Regions from separate parts of the Thalassospira sp. UBA4513 genome, predicted to be linked through region 2. Evidence: riboswitches for the same ligand, from Rfam matches in the RefSeq annotation. Region 2 holds a riboswitch; each other region holds the start of a gene.

Region 1 (6,176 bases), on a different contig from region 2:
CAGAACTCGAATTGGATTGCCTAATCCTCCAAATCGAAGATTGAGTGCTTTGTCCGTGTGTGGGCGCGTGTATAGTGGTCCTGAGGAAAACAAAGGGTTTTACGATGGATAGCTATCAGAAGCTGTGTAGCCTGATTGACAAATACTGCGAGGCGGATGGCGCTGTGCGCACGGCCGTTGAACCGGTCTGGATGTTCCGATCAACCGGTCCGACCCTTAAGGTGCCAACGATCTACAAGCCTTGCCTGTGTCTGATTATCTCAGGTGCGAAGGAAGTCACGCTGGGGGATGAGCTTTATCGCTATGAGCCCGGTCAACTGCTGGCGGCATCGGTCGATTTGCCACTTGTTGGTCATGTGACCCTGGCGGCCGAGGATGCGCCGTATCGCAGCCTGTCACTTGATCTCGATGCGAAGATCCTTGGCGAACTTGTTGCCAATATGGATATCAAGATGGGCGCAGACGGCGAAAGCACACGCGGGCTTTTTGTCGAAAAGACAACCGAAAGCCTGACCGATGCCGTCTTGCGGGTGGTTGAGCTGCTTGATCGTCCCGATGATGTGCCGGTGATGTTGCCGCTTTTGATGCGCGAAGTGCATTACCGCTTGTTATGTACCGCCAAGGGGGCGGCGATTGCGGGGCTTGCCATCGGCGGCAGCAACATGCAGCGCATCTCGGCCGCCCTTCAACTGATCAAGGATAATTTCGACAAGCCGCTTAAGGTGGAAGACTTGGCAAATCGCGCCAATATGAGCCCGTCTTCCTTCCATCATCACTTCAAGCAGGTGACAGCCATGAGCCCGCTTCAGTACCAAAAGCGGCTCCGCCTGACCACGGCGCGTCAGATCATGCTGGCCGAAATGAAGGATGCCGCATCGGCGGCCTATGCGGTCGGGTATGAAAGCGCGTCACAGTTCAGTCGCGAATATGCCCGCATGTTTGGTGCACCGCCAATCCGCGATGTCATGTCGATCCTTGGGCAGGGCGGGGCCAGCCAGTCTGCTGACATGGCCCCGCATTAACCCTAACCCTGTTGCTGGTTGCCAACGGCCGGCAGGTGCTGGAACATCCAGGTTTCACTGAGCGGTTCATCACCGCGTTTCAGATACATGCGCAGGTCAACCGGGTCTGTGCCCGCGGCCTTAAGGTCAAAGGCCGCCCGCCAGATGCGGGTATCCATGATCGGTTCGATCTTGGTGCGCACAATCTCCCCGCGCGAGGATGTCACAACCACTTCGGGGAATTCGCCGTAGGCAAGCGTTCCCAGAACCTCACCCTCGAACTCGACCGAAAACTTGATTTCGTCCTTGGGCCGGTTGGTGCCGGGTTCGCCACCGCGGCCCATGCGGGTTGCGGTTGCGCGTGCCAGTTCCTTGACCGGGAACGGGTTATGGGCCTGCCAGTAAAGCCGGTATTTGAATTGATAAGAATTGCCCGCCTTGGCTTCGCCATTCGGCACCCAGAAGGCGGCAATGTTATCGTGGATTTCATCGTCGGTCGGGATTTCGATCAACTGAACCGCACCGTCATTCCACTCCCCCTGCGGTTCGACCCACAGGCTGGGACGGCGGTGATAGCGCACACCATCCAGATAGTTTTTCACATCGCGATCACGCTGCATCAGACCGAAACCACGCGGGTTATTGTCACCAAAGGCCGATGCGCGGATGGTTTCCGGGTTATTGAGCTGTCGCCAGATGCGTTCACCGCCGCCAGTCCAAAGCTCCAGCCCGTCGCTGTCATGTACTTCCGGACGCCAGTCAAAGCGGAACGATTTGTTCTGTTCTGAATACCAGAACATGCTGGTCAGCGGTGCGATGCCAAGCCGTTCGATGTCTCTGCGCAAGAACAGATGTTTTTCGACATCCATCGTGACGCCTTCGCCGCGATAAAGCAGGAATTTATAAGCACCGGTGATGCTGGGGCCATCCAGCAGGGCATAGACTGTCACCGGGTCTTCGGGGTTTTTGGCCGGTTCGATAAAGAATTGACGGAAATCTGGGAATTCTTCGGGAACCGAGGTCGCGGTATTGACCGCAATGCCGCGTGCCGACAGTCCATACTGGCCTTCATCGCCAATCGCGCGGAAGTACGATGCGCCAAGAAACGCTGCCCAGTCCTGGGTTTTCCAGTCATCGCGCGCCTGATTTTCATGCAGGCGGAAACCGGCAAAGCCGCTATTGGCGGGCAACTGGCGGGCAATGCTGTCTTCGGGCATGTCAAAGTAATCGGGCTTATAGATCACTTCGCGTGCCTGACCGTTTTCCAGAAGGTACATATGCACCGGTTTGGCGAAATACATACCCAGATGGAAGAAGGTCAGCGGATAGGTGCCCGACCCGTCGGAGAACGGCGAATGGTCGCGTTTGTAATGCAGCTTGCCATGGGTGTCGTAATCGATCTTGCCGACAATTTCCGGGTTTGGCGCAACGGGCGGCTCATAGGCCGATGTGGCTATGGATTTGGCGCGTGCAATCAGATCGGCAAAATCAAACGGTTGTGCCGAACCCAGATCAAGGCCGTCGACATCTGCCAAAGCATGCTGATAGATCGACATTCCCGGCAGGATAAGACCGGCTGCCGCGATGGATTTCAAAAAGCGTCTGCGTTCAACAGAAGTCGTCATGTTCATCACATTCCTGTGGTTTGAGGTGTCGGGAAAGCATACCCGGCAGTGTGGAGGTAATCGGGATGAAACATGGCAAATTCAAGGTCGTATCAATTGCTTTTTATGCATGGAGCCTTGGCGTTAATGCCGCTGGTGGTCTGCCAATTTCCTTGACCGTGTTTTTGGTTTAATCTAACCGTGACGTGTCGGTATCCGAATATCGGATAAAGGGAATTCGATGTGGGCCGAATATTGGCTCATTAACCGAAGCTGCCCCCGCAACTGTAGGCGGCGAGCATTTTTCTGACCAATGCCACTGGGATCAACCCGGGAAGGCCAGGGAAAATGCGTTGACCCGTAAGCCAGGAGACCTGCCGACACGAAGACGACGGACCGGGCGGGGTGCCCCGGAGAATGTCGGTACGTGTCTTGGCCCAATAGTTTAGCCCAGGTTCTCTAAGCTTTAAGGCCGACATCTTCCGTCATCTCCTGACACTTTTGCCAGTCCATTGACAGCAGTAAAAGTGATGTTATGTTATAACATAACATTTGACGATGTGTTGAAACTGGATCATCCAAAACGGTCCCGGATCAGCGCATCAGCAAGAGGGAACTAAAAGTGATTAATCACGATAAACGTGTACTGGCGGTCGGGGTGTTTGCCGCTGGTCTTATTTCATCTGTTTCATTTGCGTCCGCAACCGAATATCCGCTCAGTATCGAGAACTGCGGGACTGTGTTGCAATTTGATGTGGTCCCCGATCGCGTGGTGTCGCTGGGCCAAAGCACGACTGAAATTCTTTATTCGCTGGGCCTGGCCGATAAGGTCAAGGGTACGGGGGTCTGGTTTGGCCCGGTGATGGATGAATTCAAGGATGTGAATGCATCTGTGCCGCGTCTGGCCGACAATGATCCGGGGTTCGAAACCGTTGTCGCGCAAAAGCCGCAACTGGTTGCCACCCAGTATCAGTGGCATGTCGGGCCCAAGGGCACCGTCGGCACCACCGAACAGTTCAACGAATTGTCCATTCCGGTCTACACCGCACCCGCTGATTGTGTGGGCAAGGACAATGCCGGTGGCGGTGACGGGGTGCGCCACGAAGGCTTCACCATGGATCTGATTTATCGCGAGATTTCCGATCTGGCGCAGATTTTTGATGTCGAAGATCGCGGCGACGCGCTGATTACCAGCCTGAAGGAACGTCAGGCGAACTCATTGGAACGTGTGACGGCAAGCGGCCATGACAACGTTTCCGCCGTCTTCTGGTTTTCCAGCCCGGAAATCAACAGTGATCCCTATGTGGCCGGCAAGAACGGTGCGGCGGGCTATATCGCCGGTAAACTCGGTGTTCGCAACATCATCGACAGCAATGAAGAATGGCCGACGGTTGGCTGGGAAACCATTGCGCGTGCCAATCCTGATATCATCGTGATTGGCAAGATGGGCCGTCGGCGTTTTCCGGCCGATGACTGGCAGGTCAAGATGGATTTCCTGAAAACCGATCCGGTCGCAAGTCAGATGAAGGCGGTGCGTAATGGCAATATCGTGGTGATGGACGCCCAGTCGATGGATCCGACCATCCGCCTGATCAATGGTATTGAAACGCTTGCCGAAGCCGTCGAACGACTGAGTGCTTCGAACTGACCTGCACTGCCAAAGGCGCCTGATATGCCCGGAGAATTCAATGTTTGAAACAACGCCAGTGCAGCAGCCGGTTCAGCCACCTCGGCAATCGCTGGCGGGGCGGGCATATCTTGTGCGGGCCGGTGTCAGTATTGGCGCCCTGGTTTTGCTAGTTGCCGTCATAGCGATGGCCGCGGCCAAGGGGGAAACGCACATTCCCCTTGGCACCGTGCTTCAGACCATCGCCAATCATCTTTGGCAGGCGGGCTATGACGTTGATCCGATTGATGCCGGGATCATCTGGAATTACCGGATATCGCGCGCAATGGTGGCGGCGGCCTGCGGTGCATCCCTTGCGCTATCCGGCGCAGTGTTGCAGGCGCTTTTGCGCAATAGTCTTGCGGATCCTTATTTGTTGGGGATTTCGGCCGGGGCATCGACCGGTGCGGTCAGTGTTGCCATTCTGGGGTTCGGGGCAGGCATGGTTTCCCTGTCACTTGGTGCCTTTGTCGGCGCGCTGGTGGCGTTCGGGTTTGTTGCACTTTTGGCCATTCCGGCCGGGCGCGGGGCAGGTGCCATCATTCTGGCCGGGGTTGCCGGGTCGCAACTGTTTAACGCATTGACGTCCTTCATCGTGACCAAGGCCGCCACGGCGGACGAGGCACGCGGGGTGATGTTCTGGTTGCTTGGTAATCTAAGCGGCGTGCGCTGGCCCGATGTCTATCTTGCGCTGCCGGTCGCTGTTATCGGCTTGCTGGTTTGCCTTTGGTATTCCCGTGCGCTTGATGCCTTTACCTTTGGCGTGGAATCGGCGGCATCCCTTGGTGTGCCGGTGCGCCGGGTTTATGTGGTGTTGATTGCCATTGCCGCCTCTATGACCGCGGTGATGGTCAGTATTGTCGGGTCTATCGGCTTTGTCGGGCTGGTCATTCCCCATGCCGCGCGGTTCTTTGTCGGGACACGGCATGGATTTCTGTTGCCGGCTTCGGCCCTGATCGGGGCGGTGTTTCTTGTTGCGGCCGATATTGTATCGCGCATCATCCTTGATGGTCAGGTCCTGCCCATCGGGGTGATCACGGCACTTATCGGGGCACCGGCCTTTGCGATCATCCTCTGTCATGGGCGGGTGTTGCGATGAGCCTTGAATTACGCAATGTCGGCTGGAATGCCGGATTCAAAAAAATCATCAGCGACGTGTCGCTTCGGGTGACACGCGGCGAGTTCCTGGGTGTGATCGGGCCAAACGGGTCGGGCAAAACCAGCATGATGTCGGTTCTGGGCGGCATTCGTGCCCCGTCGACCGGGCAGGCATTGTTGGGGGACCAGCCGATGAAGAAAATCGGTCGGCGCAACCTTGCCCGTCATATCGGCTTTGTCGAACAACAGGCCGATACCATCGACCGCATTACCGTGCGCGATGCCGTCGCGCTTGGTCGAACGCCATATCTTAGTTTGCTGACACCATGGTCAGGGCACGACGACGCCATCGTGTGCGAAGCCCTTGCCAGTGTTGAAATGGGGCCTTTTGCGGACCGGATGTGGCATACGCTTTCGGGCGGTGAAAAGCAGCGCGTTCACATCGCCCGTGCCTTGGCCCAGCAGCCCGACTTCCTGTTGCTTGATGAGCCGACCAACCATCTTGATATCCATCATCAGCTGGGCCTGCTGGAACTGGTGCGTGCACTGCCGGTCACCGTGGTGGCTGCTTTGCACGACTTGAACCATGCGGCGATGTTTTGTGACCGGATTGCGATGATGGATGGTGGCAAGCTGATTGCGCTTGGTACGCCCGAACAGATTTTGACATCGCAAAACCTTCGTGATGTTTTCGGGGTTGCCGCCGATATCGAGATTGATGATCAGGGCCGCTGCCATATCCGTTATCACGCCGGAAACCAGAAATCTTTGGTCATAAAAAAAGACCGGGTTGCGTAACCTGGTCTT
Region 2 (6,176 bases):
CTTGTGAAGCTCAACCGGTTTGATGCAGGGTGCTTTGTCTATTCACGTGTGACGACACTTGATGGGGAGCTGGGCTGGATGCTGGTGGCCGGTGGCCCGGATGGGGACCGCGAAACTGAGTTTGCCTGCGATGAATATTGGCGCAAACAAATTGGCTATGATCCGGATGTCTGGGTGCTGGAAATCGAAGATCACAAGGGGCAATACGAACTTGATGCCCCGGTTGTCGATTTCTGACAGGCGCGTCTGAAAAAGAAAAAGGCTGGCAATCAAATGCCAGCCTTTACGTTTTGCATCACGCGGAAGCGATTGCTTATGCGGTGCGCTGCAGCAGGTGGTAACCGAAATCGGTCTCAACCACGTCAGACGTCGAACCAACTTCCATGCTGAACGCAGCAGCATCGAATTCCGGAACCATCATGCCACGGCCAAAGAAGCCAAGGTCGCCGCCCTGCTGGCCGGACGGGCAATCGGAATTGGCTTTTGCCAGTTCCGCGAAATCAGAACCGTTTGCGATCTGATCTTTCAGCGCGTTGATTTCGGTCAGGGCTTCGTCTTTGGTGCGGGTGGCGGTCGAACGTGCCGAACCGGCATACATCAGAAGAATGTGCGACGCGCGAACTTGTTCACTCATAATGGGTCCTTTCATCCGTCAAAACTTGCAACCGACGGATTTTCTGCAAGATTAGAAGTTTATGGATAACGCTAAGGGTCCAAATCCATGTACAGCCGTATACTCCTGTACATAGGGTTGGACCCTAGACATTGCCCATGCCTTGTGGCTTGTTACGACAAATCGAACCGAGATGAAAGAGAAGAGGCAGATTGATGCTTGCTGTTGTGTCCCCGGCCAAGAAGCTGGATTTCGAAACAGACGTCCCGGAAATGTCTGTTTCTCAACCCGCATTTTTGGACGACACCGAACAACTTGTTGATGTCGCGCGCAAAAAAAGCCGCAGCGATTTGATGAAGCTCATGGGCATCAGCGAAAACCTTGCCGATCTGAACTATCAGCGTTTTCAGCATTTTTCGCGTCCGTTTAATAGCACCAACGCCAAACCGGCGATCTTTGCATTCCGCGGTGATACCTATGTCGGCCTTGATGCCGATACCATGAAGGCCGAAGACATCGACTGGGCAGAGGACCATTTTCGGATGCTTTCGGGCCTTTATGGCCTTCTGAAGCCGCGTGATTTGATGCAGCCATACCGTCTTGAAATGGGAACGCGCCTTTCGAACCCGCGGGGCAAGGACCTTTACGCGTTCTGGGATGATAAGCTTTCAAAAGAAATCAACGAGATTACCAAAGGTCACAAGGACCGTAGCCTGATCAATCTCGCCTCGAACGAGTATTTCAAATCGATCAAGACCAAGGTCCTTGATGGCCCGGTAATTACGCCTGTGTTCAAGGAAGTGAAGGGCGGTACGGCCAAGGTTGTCGGCTTCTCGGCAAAGCGTGCGCGTGGCATGATGGCACGCTATATGATTGACAATCGGCTCGAAGACCCGCAAGAGCTCAAGAAGTTTAATGTTGATGGCTATCGCTATCAGGATGACCTCTCGACCGAGACAGAGTGGGTCTTCACGCGTATTCACGATCAGTAACACCAACTATTCCGGTGAAACCATATGACCGACGAGCATCTTGAACAGCTCGAGGATGAGAATGTCTTACCAGAGGCGCATCCGTTTTCTGGCTATCTGCGCACGTTTTTCCGTGGGCCGGGCCGTTCGCGCAGTCTGACCCGCGAGGAGGCATTTGATGCGTTCTCGATGATCCTGCGCGACGAGGTCGAACCGATCCAGCTTGGCGCATTCCTTTTGATGCTGCGCTACCGTGCTGAAACGCCCGAAGAACTGGCTGGCATGATCGAAGCTGTGCGCAAGGCCGCGCGCCTTGAACCGGATGAAGACAGCAAAGATGACGCGCTTATGCGTCCTGCGCTGGATTGGCCATCCTATGCGGCCGGTCGGACCCGTGGTCTGCCTTGGTTCGTGCTGTCGGCGCTTTTGCTGTCACAGAATAATGTTCCGGTGCTGATGCATGGCTATAACTCGCATCTGGTCAACGGGATCAGCACAGAAGTTGCCATCAAGGCGCTTAAGCTTCCGATTGCCATGTCTGCAGAAGAAGCGCGTTCTGATATCGCATCGAAGGGCTTTGCATATCTGCCGCTGCGTCACATGCATCCCAAACTGCAGGAGCTGATTGGATTGCGTCCGATTCTTGGGTTGCGCAGTCCGGTCAATACGTTACTGCGTTTGCTTAATCCGTTGCATGCGCGTGCAGCCTTCCTTGGTGTGTTTCATCCGGCGTTTCTTGATGTCCATCGTGAAACCGGCAAGCTCTTGGAACTTCCACGCATCGGTGTGATCAAGGGCGGTGGCGGCGAAGCCGAAAGAACACCCTATAAGCATGTCGATCTGCGCATGCTTGATAATGGTGAGCTGAATGATGTTCGCTGGCCCGCATTGCTGTCGAAAACCGAGAAAGACGGCGAAGAACAAAGCCCTGTGTCGCTAAAGCACTTCCTGGCTGTCTGGCGTGGCGAGGTAGAAGATATTCCTGCCGAAGCCAAGATCAAGGGCAGTGCTGCCATGGCAGCCTTCCTTGCCGGCAAGGCGGATTACATGGATGAGGCAGAAAGCCTTGTGCAGGGCTGGTGGGATAATCGCGACCGTGATGTCGGCTGATGTTCCGTGATCAAGTGAGATCGAATAAAAGGGACGGGAAACCGTCCCTTTTTTAATGCTCAGAACGATGATCCGGGTTCTTTGAGAAACGCCACTTCCTCTGCCGTTGATGGACGACCCAGTATTTCATTGCGGTGTGGATAGCGGCCAAACCGGTCAATGATCTTCTTGTGTTTCAGCTCGAACTCGGAATTGTGCTCAAGGCCGGGCTGTGAAAACAGGTCAACCGCCACTTCATGAATGATTTCGGATTCTGAGTGCATGTAGGGCATATACAGAAATGCCTGTTCCTGCGGTGTGACCAGTTTGCGATCCAGCCTCAAGGAAACAGCTTCCTGTGCCAGCACCAATGCCATTGGATCTGATGCAAAGGACTGTGGCTGATCGCGGTACATATTGCGTGAAAACTGATCAAGAACGATGATCTCGGCAAGTCGTCCATGGGCGGTTTTGCGCCAGTTAAAAAGCTCTCCGGCCGTGGCGGCGGCATGAAAATCGGCAAAGCGTTCCGCGATATGGCGATCGAGGGCTTCATCCTTGATAAACCACTGTTTTTCTTCGAGTTCCTTGAACCAGAAAACAAGAACCGTTTCAGGTTTCATAATGTTTCCACCCATCTGATTGCAGGCTTTTGCGGCCCGTCGGCAAAATTGCGGGTGATCTTCGCGCCCGGTTTAAGGCGCGTCAAGCCATCCGCAAAAAGATTGTCATGGACCATGGGGCAGGGAGTTGACAGCAATCCGTCCGGCGTGGATTATGACATTGTCTTTGGTGTTGATCCGATTGGACCAACTTAAAAGGGAACGTGGTGCGTCATGCATGACAAAGCCACGGCTGCCCCCGCAACTGTAAGCGGTCAGAGCATTGCATATGCCACTGGTGCAAACCGGGAAGGCGCATTGCTTTTCAAACCGTGAGCCAGGAGACCTGCCTTTGACTGCCGGGTGCTGATTGCCCGGTATGAAACTGTTGGACGCCGGGGTGAGCGTCAGGTTGCAGGGGTACAAACGGTCTTTTGAAGATCCGCAATCTTGCTTCCAGCCATCCTATCGTTCTTTGTCCTGACCCTGTGCGTTGGGCCGTTGGCCTGCGTGCATCGTTTGAGAAAGAGACGATTATATGTTTAAGACCCTTGGCAGGCTTGCGATTGCAAGCGCCTGCGTGCTGTCGGCGACCATGCCGGCGCATGCGCATTTTCAATTGGCCTATACGCCGAACGTAAACGTGACCAAGGCCGGGGATCAGCCGGTAAAGCTGATTTTCTGGCACCCGTTTGAAAACGGCCATGTCATGGATATGGCCGAGCCGTTTGAATTTTATGCGGTTAATCGCGGTGAGAAAATTGATCTGAAATCAACGCTTTCGCCGATTACTTTCACCGGAATTGCCAACTCGGCAGCGGCCTTTGACGCAACTTTAACACTGCGCCGCAGCGGTGATTACGTCATGGTGGTGGTCCCGGCACCGTATTTCGAAGAAAGCGAAGATATCTTCATCCAGCAGATCACGAAGTCCTATGTGAACCGCAATGAAATTCCGACCGACTGGATGGAACCGCAAGGTCTTAAAACCGAAATCCTGCCGCTTAATCGACCAACCAACATCATTGCCGGTTCGACCTTTACCGGCCGTGTGCTAAGCGAAGGCCAACCTGTCGCCGGTGTTGAAGTCGAAATCGAATACATGGCAGCAGAACCCGATATGGCCAGCAATACCCCCAAAAGCCCAACGGCATCGCCAATGCCCGGCGGTGCGGTTGTGGCCATTTCCGATGAAAACGGGTATTTCACTTTTGGTGTCCCCAAGGCAGGCTTTTGGGGATTTGCAGCACTTGGCAGCGGCCCTGAAAAAGAATTTCAGGGCAAGGAACTTTCACAGGATGCAGTCCTGTGGGTTCGCGCCTATGATGTGAAATAGGCGAGGGACAAAACAGATGCATATTGTTGATGGTGCGCTGGCACCGGAAGTCTTGATTGGCGGGGGTATTCTTGCAGTTGCCGGGCTTGGCCTTGGACTGCGTAAACTGCCAATCGATAAAATTCCTGCTACCGGGGTTTTGTCGGCAACATTCTTTGTTGCCTCGCTTATTCATGTGCCGGTGGGACCATCCAGTGTGCATCTGATCATGAGCGGTCTTGCCGGGCTCGTGCTTGGCTGGACCGCGTTTCCGGCACTTTTTGTCGGTCTCTTGCTTCAGGCGGTTTTCTTTGGCTTTGGCGGTTTGACGGTTCTTGGCGTCAATACGGTCAATATCGCCTTTCCGGCTGTGCTGGCGGGGCTTTTGTTCCGGGGAATGGTGTCGCGCAGCAACCCGGTCGCAGCCGCCGTGCTTGGTGGATGTGCCGGTGCATTTTCCATCGGGCTGACAACGGTGTTTGTCGCGATTTCGCTTGCGCTCAGCGGTGATGCGTTTGTCCCGGCGGCCAAGCTGGTCTTCTTTGCCCACATTCCGATCATGGTGGTCGAAGGGCTGGTTTCAGCGGCATCGGTATATCTGATCGCCAAGGTCAAACCGGCCTTGCTGCAACCCGCCGATCAGACATCGGGTTTCGAGATGCAGCCAGCAGCATCCTTGCGTGCAAAGCAGGCGGGCGAGGCATCCAATGGCTAGATCACTCATGCTGGTCTTTGCGCTTGGCATGCTTGTGGTCGGCACCACACCTGCACAGGCGCACAAGGTTATCGCATCCCTGTTTCCAAGCGGTTCAAACGTCGAAGGTGAAATCGGTTTCTCCAACGGTGTCATGGCCGAAAACACGCTTGTTGAGATCTTTGATCTTGATGGCAACAAGATTGATGAAGTTACCACTGATGGTGATGGTTTCTTTGTCTACACGCCAAGCCAACAAGTTGATCTGCGTTTTCGTGCCGATCTCGGGGCAGGGCACGTCGCCGAGGCAATCTTTTCCATAGCGGACCTAGCGGGTGCTGATGAGGCTGCGCAAACAGTATCGTCAAAGGCGCCGACAGCATCGGGGGCAGGGTCAAAGGCTGAGCCTGCAATTACTCACGAACAGGCAGAAATCATTGCGACCATCGTGCGTGACGAATTGCGTCCGCTCAGGCGCGAGCTCACCGCCTACAAGGAAAAGAATGATCTTCAATCGATTCTGGGCGGCATTGGCTATATATTCGGTGCCTTCGGGATCATTTATTACATCGCTGCGCGACGGCTAAGAGCAAAAGCACCCAACGCATGAGCCACCTTTTCGGACATGATCAACCCCTGAGCGTTCAGGCACATGGCGGACAATCACCGTCATTCGTCGGGACGTTCGATCCCAGGGTAAGGGGGGTCGCGGCCTGTGTTTTTGCAATCGTCGTGGTGGCTCTGCATCAGATCGAGTTTGCACTCGGTGCCTTGATATTTGCTGCCATTACCATGAGCCTGACGGACCTGCCGCTGCGCGTAACCCTGAAACGCATGGCGGCGATGGACGGGTTCATTATCGTCATGCTGGTAATGTTGCCGTTTACGACCC
Region 3 (6,176 bases), on a different contig from region 2:
GGAAGGATCCGGTCTTTGCCTTATGCGCATCAGACCGTTTGCGAAGCGCTTCGTAACGTTCGGCAAGTCGATGGGCGGGCAGGGCGCCGATACATGTCGCGGCACTGGTGCCATAAAGATCGGTAAACATGTGCCCGATGGTGGCACCTGCGCGCGCGGCCTCAATCATGGCGCTCAGGCTTTTGCCGACCGTGCCATCAAATTTGGTCTGGCGGGCCTTGGCATCTGCAACGATTGCCTCAAGGTCCGGCTTTTCGCAGGTTACTTTGGCTTCTGTGATGTTGGGAAATTCCGACACACCGGTCAGCGGATTACGACGGGTCGACAGGCGGTTTTCACGCGCATTCCAAACGGTCTCGATCTCGGTCTTGAGACTGCCATTGGCAAGGGCACTTAGAATACCACCCGAAGATTCAAGCGACTGGAATTTCGTCCAGGCGGCCTTCGCCAGCTCCTTGGTCAGGTTTTCAATAAACCACGAACCACCAGCCGGATCGATGACCCGGTGCACGTTGCTTTCTTCCTGTAAAATCAGTTGGGTGTTGCGTGCAATACGGCGTGCAAAGCCATCTGGCAGGCCAATCAGATGATCATAAGGCAGGCAGGTCACACTGTCCGCACCACCCAGACCGGCGGCAAAGCTGGTGACCGTTGTGCGCAGCATATTGACCCACGGATCAACCTTGGTCAGGGCCATTTCGGCTGAAACCGCGTTGACCGTAATCGTCGCATCCTCGGCACCCGATGCCGAAAGGACGCGGCTCCACATCATGCGAAGGGCACGCAGCTTGGCGATCCCGGCAAAGAAGTCGGTGCCGATGGCAACGTTAAACACCATCGCACCCGCGGCCTGATCAACCGCCATCCCGGCATCGGTCAGGGCGCGCAAATAGGTCACCCCGCTTGCCAGCAGGCAGGCCAGTTCCTGACCATCGGTGGCCCCGGCATTGTAATAAGGTGCGCCATTCACTGAAATTGCGGTTGCCAGCGGGAACAGATCAATCAGCTCGACCGCAACGCTTGCCGCATGATCAACCGCATCCTGTGCGCCACAGGGCAGGGTGCCAGTGGACGCAAGGGTTCCGATCGGATCAATGTTAAAGGCCGGTGCGGCTTCGTCGGCACCATCGGTATTTGCGATATGGGCGGCCAGAAGTGCTGCGGCCGGAACACCTGCCGCCCCGGCATCAAGTCCGACGGTGGCAAGGTTGGTGTAAACATCCTCAAGCGCGGCATCGAGATCGGCCAGACAATGAATGGCAATACCGTCAACACCGACCTCGGCAGAACTGATTTCGCGCCCGGCACGGGCGGCGGCATCAAGTTTTAGCGTGATCGAGGTCGCCCCATTTTCAAGGTCCTCAAGGATCGCGGCATTGGTGGCCTTGGGATCGGGATGGGTATGAAGCTGGCGGATATCCCAGCCGGTCACGGTTTCGCGCGGCTCGACCGTGGCATTAAGAACTTCGTGGATCAGCCGGGTCGCGTCATCCTGATCATCATTTGTATAGATCGGCTGAACGGAAAACCCATCAAGCGTATTGGTGACGAGCTTCTTCTCGAACGGTGCCCCCTTAAGGGCCTCTTCGGCAAGCTTGCGCCAACTTGCGTAATCAGCAGATGGAAATTCGGATGCGAGCTTTAGCGGGTCGGACATGGTTTCTCCCGGCTTGGTATGTCCCGTCCTTGATGCGACTCCATATGGGGTCTTCATATGGCGTTGGGCACGGAACTTTGCCAAATTCTATTCTACTACGGATTCCCAGTACCCGGTACACCCCGCCCGGCCCATTTCATGCCAAGAAAACACCATCGGTATTCTGACTCGCGAGAAAGCCTGCAAAAAGGCCGTCACGCTTACAGTTGCGGGGGCAGTTCCGGGCTTGGCCAAAGTGCGCTAAGGCACGGCCGCACCGGATTCCCGATCCTATTTTCCGGTCACATTCGCGACATGGCGGTTTATAGCACCTGTCCCTAATTCCGTAAATAGGCATGGAAATACCTATTTAGGCGGATATCGATCCCGACAAATCAGGTTTCCGTAACGTTATGTCGGCGGAAACGTTGGGGTTTTGCACGTTGTTCGTGGTTTGCGCGTCACATGGTTCCGATCATTGCGGCCTTATACTTTCGCGGCACGGGTGCGAGATCGGGGTGAAGCCGGAACATTGCGTGGCAAAAATTTGGCGGGTTTAACCAATTTGACATTTTCGTCTGTCAGTTTGGACTTGTCCCAAAACTCGGAGTATCGCCATCCATGAACGCGCTCAGCGCCATGCCGTCGCAATTCTGTCCTGATGGACTGGTTGCGTTCGCCGACGACAGTCCCAGCGCCAAGGCAGCCCTTGAAACAGTGTTGCGTCGGGCAGGATATGACGTGGCCGGTTTTGATTGTGCCGATGATCTGATTGATCAGCTGGACGGGCTTTATCCCCGTGCCATCATCCTTGATATTGAAATGCCGGGTATGAGCGGCTTTGAAGCGTTCTGCGAAATTCGCCGCCGCTATCCCAACAGCCAAAACGTGCCGGTTTTCTTCTTCTCGGCCCATTATGACGCCGACACCCGCGCACAAGCCGATGCGCTTGGGGCGGCCGATTTCATCAGCAAGGACGCCAGCCCGAAAGTGGTGCTCGAGCAACTCAATCGGGTGCTGGGCCATTCCATCAGTGCCTGCTAGCAGTGCTGGGAGACCAGCCCTGCCTTGATCAATCCTGAACGGATCGCCACGCCCTGCCTTATGCAGGGCGTTGTTGTCTGTGGGTCCTGTGCGTCTCCTCGCCCAGGGAAATGATGCTGTCTGCCGCACCATGCACATGATAAAGCCGATCTGTCGGCAAGGTGGTTGCCGGATCAATCGCAGGCTTCTTGGCAAGCCGATCATAGATCGGCGCCAGCGGCACATTCATCGCGTCAAACAACTGATCGTAACTTTCCAGAACGAAATAGGTTTTCTGGAAATCATCAATCGCGTAATCCGTGCCCATGACGCGTTCAAGCTCGAACGCAACCCGATTTGGCGTGGGATCGGTCACCGAATAGATGGTTTCGGTTTGCGATGACAACATGCCCGCACCATAGGCGCGCAAGCCATGCGGGGTCATGATCAGGCCAAACTCCACCATATACCAATACATCCGCGCCAGCTGTTTCAGGCCGCCCATCGCAATGGCTTCGGGGCCCTTGGCGCCATAGGCCGCCAGATAGTCGGCAAAGGTCGGGTCATAGAGCATCGGCACATGACCAAAAAAGTCATGGAAGATGTCGGGTTCGACCAGATAATCCATTTCCTCTGGCTTGCGCAGCCAGACCGTGACCGGGAACCGCCGATTGGCAAGATGGTCAAAAAACACATCATCTGGCACCAGCCCCGGAACCGCGACAAGATGCCAGCCGGTCGCCGCATGAAGCTTCTCGCTGACCCGGCCGAAATGCGGAATCTGATCCGCCGCATCAAGTTTCATCAGATTGCGAATGTAATCCTCGGCGGCATAACCGGGCAAAATGCGCGACTGGCGGTCATAAAGCTTGCGCCATAGTTCGTGCTCGGCCTCGGTATATGTGCTCCAGTCCTGATCGATGGTGTAGTCGTCATTGATGTGGCTGTAGTCACCACGCAGATCGTTTCCCTGATTCATGGCCGTCCTCTTTCGGGTTCTATTGCCGATTTACAAGGATCATTTTACATCAACTCTAATGTCATTTTCTGGCCAATAGGGCATCGAAATCGGGTATGATGTGCATATTGTGACCTTGTTGGTTTGATTTGGGGTTTAAAATGACCGACGTGACGCTAAGCGCGACTGATATCCGGATCTTGCAGGCCCTGCAAAAGGATGCCGCCATCAGCAATGTTCAACTGGCCGAAATGGTCGGCATGTCGCCATCGCCGTGTTTGCGTCGGGTCAAACAGCTTGAGGCATCCGGGGTGATCAAACGTCAGGTCGCCCTTCTGGATCGCAAGAAACTTGGCTTTGGGGTGCTGGCGACCATTCAGGTCCGCTTGCAAAGCCATACCGAACAGGGGGCGGAGGATTTTGCCCGCGCGATGAATGATCTTCCGGAAATTCTGTCCTGCTGGGCGATGACGGGGCGGCAGGATTTCCTCCTGGTGTCCGTGGCGCGCGATATCGAAAGCTTTGGCGATTTTGTTACCCATCAGTTGCTTTCAATGCCCAATGTGCGCGATGTGCAATCCAGTCTGGTTTTAAAGGAATACAAGAACCTGACAGCCATACCGTTGCCGAAAGGCGGTTAAAGGTATCGGAAAGACGTATGCGGGGCCGGGTGCAAATGCACCCGGCCCAGTCTTTGGTGGCAGTCGCAATCAGGTGCCGAGACCACCCGCGATATTGATGGTCTCGCCAGTGATGTACCCGGCATGCGGACCAGCAAAAAAGGCGATGGTTTCAGAAACTTCCTCCAACGTAGCAATACGTCGGATCGGATGCATATCGAGAAGCGCATCCGGGATGTCATCCCCAAGGACTTCAGTTGCCATCTCTGTTGGCATCACACCGGGCTGAATGACATTCACCGTGATGTTGCGTCCACCGAGATCGCGGGCAACACCCTTGGCATAGCCGACAAGGGCAGCTTTGGTTCCAGCATAATCAGCAGCGCCGGCAAATGGAACGTAACTACCAAGCAATGAGCCGATAAAGATGATGCGGCCACCGTTGGAAAGCCTGGGTGCGGCCGCACGGGTATTGGCGATCGTTCCCATGACATTGACCTGCCACTGACGGTTATAATTTTCGCCATCAAGTTCGGGATCATCCACCGACTGTCCCTGTATGGCGATGCCTGCATTATTCACAAGAATGTCGAGTTTGCCGAATTCGGCAATCACGGCGTCAATCAACGGCTTGGCAGAGGCCAGATCGGATTGATCGCTTTTGATGGCGATCGCGCGAACGCCTTTTGATCCGAGCCTATTGACGACGGCCTTGGCCTTTTCGTCAGAGGACGCATAGCTGATGGCAACATCTGCGCCAAGATCGGCAAGCTTTTCAGCTGTTGCCGCGCCGAGGCCACGAGAACCACCCGTGACAAGAGCAACTTTTCCGCTGAGAACTGCGGTCATGATAAAACCTTTCTGTGTGAGGAAACTGGTCGCAGAATTCGGCGACCAATATTTCATAACGATCATTACGATAATGCTAGTTATGAAAACTGGACATGACCTGTCAAGTGGTTTAGTAACGGTCGTTACGAAAAAGAAGGATCGGTTTGATGGGACGTCATCGCGAATTTGATGTGGAAAAGGTACTTGACGCTGCACTGCGCGTTTTCTGGCGTAAAGGCTACGAGGGCGCGTCTTATGCCGATCTGACAGAAGCGACCGGTGTAGAACGCCCGGCCCTTTATTCCGCGTTTGGTAATAAAGAAGCCCTGTTTCGTAAGGCGCTGGACCGCTACTACGAGCACTATCTTGATTTCATTCCGGTTGCGCTCGACCGCCCGACGGCGCGGGAAGTTGCCGCCCACATTCTTTATCAGGCCGCTGAGCTGCATACGCGCTATGCCGACCATACGGGCTGTCTTGGCATCAATGGTGTTCTTGCCGGATCAGACGATGCTGAGGCTGTGCGAAAAGCACTGATTGATGCCCGCGCAGAGGGCGAGGCAATGCTTCGCAAGCGATTCGAAAAGGCAAAGACCGAGGGTGACTTGCCAGCATCTACTGATGCTGCGGCGCTTGCGTCATTCGTTCTCACCGTCCTGCATGGCATGGCCGTGCAGGCCAAGGCAGGCTTCAGCCGCGAACGCCTCGAACGTATTGCCGATCAGGCACTTTGCGCCTGGCCGCAAGCATGACGCTACCTCTATTCATCGTGATCTTGCGACAATCAACGCTCTGCCCTGACAGGGTGTTTTTTATATCTGCGAAGGCTGGTCTTGCTTGCCTTCACGCCCATATTTCGGGCATAGCATGATCAGGGTTCATACCTCGGTCGACCCCAAGTCCATCCAGCCCCGGAGCTTCGCGAAATGCCTCAGTCCCCAGTGCCCCTTGCCGCCAACCCGATCCTTGCAGAAGCCACACGCGGCGATATGGTCGAAAGTTTCCATCGCGGGCGCTACGTCGTGATGACGTCTGACGGGACAGTGGTTGATCAGGGGGGCGATATTGATGCGCTGATGTATCCGCGATCGGCGATCAAACCGCTTCT

Evidence for each region. A riboswitch is a leader RNA that binds a small molecule or an ion and turns the genes downstream of it on or off. The one in region 2 is predicted to bind cobalamin.
Region 1: another riboswitch for cobalamin. It lies ahead of B2T33_RS07125 (ABC transporter substrate-binding protein); the one in region 2 lies ahead of B2T33_RS11845 (DUF4198 domain-containing protein).
Region 3: another riboswitch for cobalamin. It lies ahead of B2T33_RS18325 (methylmalonyl-CoA mutase family protein); the one in region 2 lies ahead of B2T33_RS11845 (DUF4198 domain-containing protein).

What each region holds. Positions count from the first base shown of each region.
Region 1 covers NZ_DGMR01000019.1:112,413-118,588, reverse strand. Annotated here, with positions in the region: gene B2T33_RS07135 (AraC family transcriptional regulator) at 105-1,022, shown strand; gene B2T33_RS07130 (glucan biosynthesis protein) at 1,025-2,626, opposite strand; cobalamin riboswitch at 2,799-3,001, shown strand; gene B2T33_RS07125 (ABC transporter substrate-binding protein) at 3,228-4,253, shown strand; gene B2T33_RS07120 (FecCD family ABC transporter permease) at 4,294-5,370, shown strand; gene B2T33_RS07115 (ABC transporter ATP-binding protein) at 5,367-6,167, shown strand.
Region 2 covers NZ_DGMR01000030.1:57,379-63,554, reverse strand. Annotated here, with positions in the region: gene B2T33_RS11870 (DUF1491 family protein) at 1-237, shown strand, start outside; gene B2T33_RS11865 (peptidylprolyl isomerase) at 314-634, opposite strand; gene yaaA (peroxide stress protein YaaA) at 829-1,605, shown strand; gene B2T33_RS11855 (glycosyl transferase family protein) at 1,630-2,694, shown strand; gene B2T33_RS11850 (DUF924 family protein) at 2,754-3,296, opposite strand; cobalamin riboswitch at 3,447-3,643, shown strand; gene B2T33_RS11845 (DUF4198 domain-containing protein) at 3,814-4,611, shown strand; gene cbiM (cobalt transporter CbiM) at 4,628-5,305, shown strand; gene B2T33_RS11835 (cobalt ABC transporter permease) at 5,298-5,894, shown strand; gene cbiQ (cobalt ECF transporter T component CbiQ) at 5,891-6,176, shown strand, end outside.
Region 3 covers NZ_DGMR01000039.1:313,450-319,625, forward strand. Annotated here, with positions in the region: gene B2T33_RS18325 (methylmalonyl-CoA mutase family protein) at 1-1,657, opposite strand, end outside; cobalamin riboswitch at 1,794-1,972, opposite strand; gene B2T33_RS18330 (response regulator) at 2,258-2,680, shown strand; gene phhA (phenylalanine 4-monooxygenase) at 2,739-3,638, opposite strand; gene B2T33_RS18340 (Lrp/AsnC family transcriptional regulator) at 3,779-4,258, shown strand; gene B2T33_RS18345 (SDR family NAD(P)-dependent oxidoreductase) at 4,328-5,086, opposite strand; gene B2T33_RS18350 (TetR/AcrR family transcriptional regulator) at 5,236-5,820, shown strand; gene B2T33_RS18355 (asparaginase) at 5,995-6,176, shown strand, end outside.